Desulforamulus hydrothermalis Lam5 = DSM 18033: one gene and its partner. The protein of the gene in region 1 interacts with the protein of each later gene in a pairwise test. Links are inferred from orthologs where the notes say so. Each region holds a gene or a part of one and is shown in the gene's direction. Other genes may lie near its edges.

The links. Proteins that work in one complex are often made in the same cells at the same time.
Region 2: the proteins of dnaA (region 1) and nadE interact in binary tests that used the Escherichia coli proteins (3 or more experiments, as listed by UniProt). The link is inferred for Desulforamulus hydrothermalis Lam5 = DSM 18033 from one-to-one orthologs.

What each region holds. Positions count from the first base shown.
Region 1 is NZ_CAOS01000010.1:7,295-10,440, reverse strand. What follows is about bases 1-2,998. They hold dnaA (chromosomal replication initiator protein DnaA), read left to right. Parts: upstream 1-835; coding sequence 836-2,161; downstream 2,162-2,998. Other genes in these bases: dnaN (DNA polymerase III subunit beta), read left to right, coding at 2,392-2,998; rpmH (50S ribosomal protein L34), read right to left, coding at 322-456; rnpA (ribonuclease P protein component), read right to left, coding at 1-232. Outside these bases: more of dnaN, read left to right, coding at 2,999-3,146. UniProt on the Escherichia coli protein: Plays an essential in the initiation and regulation of chromosomal replication. Binds in an ATP-dependent fashion to the origin of replication (oriC) to initiate formation of the DNA replication initiation complex once per cell cycle.
Region 2 is NZ_CAOS01000003.1:168,502-171,484, reverse strand. The notes cover bases 2-2,836. They hold nadE (NAD(+) synthase), read left to right. Parts: upstream 2-973; coding sequence 974-1,699; downstream 1,700-2,836. Other genes in these bases: DESHY_RS01955 (hypothetical protein), read left to right, coding at 2,617-2,836; DESHY_RS01960 (YebC/PmpR family DNA-binding transcriptional regulator), read left to right, coding at 1,795-2,526; DESHY_RS01970 (NADH-quinone oxidoreductase subunit NuoE family protein), read right to left, coding at 2-337. In the rest of the region: more of DESHY_RS01970, read right to left, coding at 1-1; more of DESHY_RS01955, read left to right, coding at 2,837-2,983. UniProt on the Escherichia coli protein: Catalyzes the ATP-dependent amidation of deamido-NAD to form NAD. Uses ammonia as a nitrogen source.

The sequences.
Region 1 (3,146 bases):
GTCGATCAGGAAAACGCTCTAAATTAAGCCTGCAGATTTCCTTTAAAATACGACGCAAACGGTTACGGCAAACAGCTTTACCAACTTTTTTACTGATGGAAAAACCAAACCTGCGACCACAACCCTTATTAGGAAATTGATATAACACCAGATAACGGTTTGCTGCTGACATTCCATGACGGTAAACAGTTTGAAAATCAGAATTCTTCTTTAAAGATATAAACTTTTCCATAGAGTCTTCCTAATAAAGGTTTTTATTGGATATCTTATCCAAAGCAACGAAAAGTTATACAAATTAGGAAAAGGCCACCCAAAGCGGCCTTATGCAGTCAAACGTTTTCTACCTTTTAAGCGTCTTCTTTTTAGTACGTTGCGGCCCGATTTAGTAGACATTCTCTTTAAAAAACCGTGTACCTTTTTATGCCGGCGGTTCTTTGGCTGAAATGTGCGCTTCAAACGATATACACCTCCTTCAGCAAGATCAGTATATAAAAAAAGATGGAAATACCAGACAGTCACTGAAAATTATATTAAAATTAACGCTCTTAGTCAAGATATATGGTTTTTTGAAATTATTAGTTTACCTAGCTATCCATACCAGCTGTGAATATCATTTCTTTGTTGATAACTCTTGGAAGTTTTGGTATTATTGATTTACACTTGTGGATAATTTTAATTATCCAAGTTTTGCACAGGTTGTGGATAAAATTGTGAACAACTTTGTTGATTTTTAAGGTTTTATCTCTAAACATAACCGCATTTGTTTACCGCACTCCCTTAGTTAAATTAAGGGATTTTTTTAGCAATTTACAGTTCAGGGGGTTTTAAAAAGCATATGCAAAGCGATATTCTGGCCAGGTGGGAACAGGTTTTAATCCGCTTGGAAAAACAGGTAAACAAACATTCCTTTGAAACCTGGCTCGCCCGTTGTAAGCCGGTGGCTCACTATGACAATACGATTATTATAGAAGTCCCTGATCACTTTTCCAAAGGCTGGCTGGCTGACCGCTACGCACCGCTGATTAAACAGGCTTACGAATCAATTCTGCACCGGGAAATATCTTTGCAATTTATTCTGGCAGGTCAAGAAGTTGACCAACCTAAACCAAAGGAAAGATTACAGGAAGATACTTATATTAATATTCTTAATCCCAGATATACCTTTGACACCTTTGTCATCGGCAACAGCAACCGCTTTGCCCATGCGGCTTCCCTGGCGGTGGCGGAATCACCGGCCAAAGCCTATAACCCTTTATTTATTTATGGCGGGGTTGGTTTAGGCAAAACCCACCTGATGCATGCCATTGGCCATTATATATTAGAAAACAATCCTCGTTTAAAGGTTGCCTATGTTACCTCAGAAAAATTTACCAATGAATTGATTAACTCCATTCGGGATGATCAAACGGTAGAATTCCGCAATAAATATCGCAGCATGGATATTCTTTTAATTGACGACATTCAATTTTTGGAGAAGAAAGAACGAACCCAGGAAGAATTTTTCCATACATTTAATACCCTGTATGAAGCCAATAAACAAATTATTATTTCCAGCGATCGCCCGCCCAAAGAAATTGCTACCCTGGAAGACAGGCTGCGCTCCCGTTTTGAGTGGGGATTAATTACTGATATACAGCCGCCTGATTATGAAACAAGGGTAGCTATTTTAAGGAAGAAAGCTCAATTAGAAGGTATTTCCAATATACCTGACGAGACTATTGCTTTTATTGCCGACAAAATTCATTCCAACATTCGGGAACTGGAAGGCGCTTTAATCCGGGTCAGCGCTTTTTCTTCCTTAGAAAAAAGAGAAGCCACTCCCCATTTGGCGGCAGAAGTGTTAAAGGATGTTATTTCACCCAGTAAGCCGAAAGTAATTACGGTGTCATTAATTATGCAATGCGTGGCTGATTTTTACGGCTTGCGTATTGATGATTTAAAAGCTAAAAAAAGAACCCGGTCAGTGGCTTTTCCCAGACAAGTAGCCATGTATCTCACCCGGGAATTAACCGACTTATCCCTGCCCAAGATCGGTGATGAATTCGGCGGCCGGGACCATACCACCGTACTGCACGCCTGCGAAAAAATTGTGGCTGACCTGCCCGGCGACCCGGTACTGCAGGAAACCATCAAAGAATTAAAAAAACGTATCAGTGAATAATGTGAATATGCAGTGGACAAGTTTGTTAACAACCGCTGTCAGGTAAAAGGCATCATTTTTAAGGTTAAGTCTGTGAATAAGTTTTAGATTCTTTTTCCACAGCTTTACTACAGCCCTCAAGCCAGTTACAGCATGGTTTGAAGCGCCTTACACACAAACTCACAGGTATTATTACTACTACTAGCTTTAATTTATATTTATAATAAAAATAAAAATAACGGGGGAGGACTATGAAAGTAATCTGTACCCGTCAGAACCTGGTCCAGGGTGTTACCACCGCCCAGCGGGCCGTTTCTGCGAAAAACACCATGCCTGTTTTAGCCGGCATACTTATTACCGCCCGGGATCATTACCTGGAGTTTCAAGCCACCGATATGGAAATGGGTATTCAATGCACCGTTCCTTGCACGGTGCAAGAAGCTGGTTCCATCGTGTTGCCTGCCAAGTATCTGGGTGAGATTGTCAGAAGATTGCCGGACGCACCCATACAAATTGAAACCGGTCAGGGTACCAATGTTGTCATACGGTACGGCCAATCCGAAATTTCCATAAACGGTTTTCACGATGAGGAATTTCCTGTTTTCCCTAAGCAACAAGGAAAAACTTCCATCACTATACCCGAAGAGGATTTAAAAGAATACCTGCGGCAAATTCTTTTTGCAACTTCCACAGAGGAAACCCGTCCTGTCTTTACCGGTGTACTGATGGAATTGAGCGAAGGAAACTTGCGCCTGGTGGCTACCGATACTCACCGCTTGGCCCTGCGGGATGTTAAAATTAATACCGAGATATCAGATGTGAGCATGATTATCCCTGGCAAAACATTAAATGAATTGGCCAGGGTAATTGGTGCTGCTGATCAAGAGGTTACTATTTCCCTGGCAGAAAATACAGTTATCTTTGGCATGGAAGATACCGTGCTGGTTTCCCGGTTAATTGAAGGGCAGTTTCCCAATTACCGGCAGGTTATACCGCAAAGCTATAA
Region 2 (2,983 bases), on another replicon or contig:
CGCTGGTAGTGGGGTTGTCAGGCGTAAGGGACAACTCTTTACGCAGTGCCATCATGATGGGTTCGGAGCCGCGCACATGACAGGCGGTACCGTCGCAAACCCGGATAACGTATTTGCCTTTAGGTATGAGAGAAAACTGGGCATAAAAAGTTGCCACCCCCAGAACAGTGGCAGGGGAAATTCCCATAGCCGTGGCTATGTACGTCAGTGCTTCTTTTGGCAGATAACCGTATTCTGCCTGAGTTTCTTGCAGAATGGCAATTAAGTGAGAAACCTTGCCTTCATGGGCATCAATTATTTGCTGTAACTTTAAAAATTTTATCTCTCTGTTTTCCATCATAAAACCCCCTTTGGTGTAGAAAGCCCCTAATAACCTCATAACAGACCGTAGTTTGTGACAATTGTCAGCCATCACCCCTTTTCTAAAAAAGCAAAACTATACAAGAAAAATAAAAAGGAAAGTGTTAATTTTCATTAAATAATTTAACTATTTGGAGTGAAAACTTAACTTTCCCTAAATAGCCAAAATTGAACATCTTGTTTTTATTTTTAGACAATTAACTAGACAAATTAATTATATAATAATTAGTCAAATCTTACTATTCTAAACCTGCCAATCAGCCTTCAAATACTCCCAAAATGCATTAAAATATATAATAATTACAAATTTTTGCCTAAATTTTAATTAAATGTGAAAGATTCTGAATATATTATAAGCATGCAAATATTTCCTTGTCAATTAAAGAATATCAAATGCAAAACAAAAACGTCTAATAAATTGCACAAATTAACAATATAGTATAACTAAATTTACTATTAAAAATTTAATTAAAAATCAGACAATAGTGATAATTTATTAGTTGAAACAAAGGCTTTTTGTGAAGTTTTTCATCAAGCTGTTTTAGTTTGCGCCTGGTGCTGCAGTTGTGATATTATGAATTTATTAATGGCCTGGGGAGGCTTGTCAATAATTATGAAGGAGTTAGCTGACAAACTAACACAGTGGATTAAGCAGGAAGTGTTAAAGGCGGGTGCCCGGGGAGCGGTAATTGGTTTAAGCGGTGGCATTGATTCTGCCTGTGTAGCTGCGCTTTGCAAAAAAGCTTTTCCGGATCACGTATTAGGTGTAATTATGCCGTGTTACAGCAATCCGCAAGATGCTGAGGATGCCAAATTGGTGGCAGAAACATTGGCGGTGCCCTATCAGGAGATAAACCTTAATGAACCTTTTGATTGGTTTGTGCGGCGTTTTACCGGTCAAGACTATGACTTATACAGTTGCGATCTGGCAATTGCCAATATAAAACCGCGCCTAAGAATGATTACCCTGTATTATCTGGCCGCCAGACATAATTATCTGGTGGTAGGTACCAGCAACCGGGCTGAACTGGTAGTAGGCCATTATACTAAATATGGTGATGGTGGCGTAGATTTGTTGCCAATTGCCAACTTAGTTAAATTTCAGGTGAAGGAACTGGCTAAAGAATTAGGCATTCCTCAGCGAATAATTGATAAGGCGCCTTCAGCCGGTTTGTGGTTTGGACACTGCGATGAGCAAGAAATGGGTATTACTTATCAAGATCTTGATCATTATATTCTTACCGGCGAAGCTTCCGAAACGGTCAAGAAAACCATTCAAACTTTAGAAAGAAAACGAGCTCATAAAAGATTTATGCCACCCATGCCGCCGGAGTTCTAACTATACATAAAAAATTAACAGAAATGTGATAAAAGCTGGGTTCATCCGGTAAGGTCCGGAATGAACCGGGCTTTTTTCAAGAGTGAGGTGTTTTTATGTCAGGTCATTCCAAATGGTCCACGATCAAGCGCAAAAAAGCCAAAATTGATGCTCAACGAGGTAAAATTTTTACTAAAATATCTAAAGAAATTATTATTGCAGCGAGAAACGGCGGTCCTGATCCGGCCGGCAACATGCGGTTGAAAGCTGCCATTGAAAAGGCTAAAGCGGCTAATATTCCTAATGAAAATATACAGCGAGCCATTCAAAAGGGTGCCGGCGGCGGCGAGGGTACCCAGTTCGAAGAATTTACTTACGAAGGATACGGACCGGGCGGTGCCGCTATTTTACTTTATGTTGCCACTGATAACCGTAATCGCACCGCCGGGGAAGTGCGACATATTTTATCAAAGCACGGTGGCAATCTTGGTGAGTCAGGCTGTGTCAGCTGGTTGTTTAAAGAAAAAGGAATCATTATTATTGACCGCCAGGAGACCGGCATCAGTGAAGATGATATTATGCTGCTTGCGGTGGAGGCCGGTGCAGAGGATGTCAAGGTGGAAGAAGACAGCTTTGAAGTGATTTCCGCACCGGAAGATTTTGCAAACGTTAAGACTGCCTTTATTGAACAGGGAATTCCCGTGGCGGATGCGGAAATTGCCATGGTGCCCCAAACCACAGTTAAGCTGCAAGGGGAAGAGGCCGAGAAGATGGTTAGAATGATTGACTTGCTGGAAGATAACGACGATGTGCAAGCGGTGTACACTAATTTTGAACTGGCTGATTAAGTTTTGAAACCGGGTGCTGCCCGGTTTTTATTTCTTCAGGTATAATCCCAGTTAAATTGGCAATACTAGCCATTTGAAGGAGTGGTTAGTATGTTGCTGAGATTTGTCTGGATTGCGGCAGGCGGTGTGATGGGCGCAGTGTTGTTGGGAATTTTGATTATGGGCGGCCGTGTACAGCAAGCAGACAGCGGTGCTGTTCTGTCTGTGCTGCAAGTTTTTGCCCAGCAGGTTCAGGCCACTCTGCCGGCGGATTTTGTTATTAAGGAAGAAAAAATATATTTGTGTGGTGACAGTGAAGAAACGGCCAGAAAAACGGCGGCTTCTTTGGGAATTAAGACGGCTCGGGAATTACAGGATGCTTATAACGGTTCTGAATATACAACAGAAATATTTAAGGACCAAGCGCTGGTTAAACAAAAAGTTAACGACTTTTGCAGTTATCACCGTTCTTTCCGGC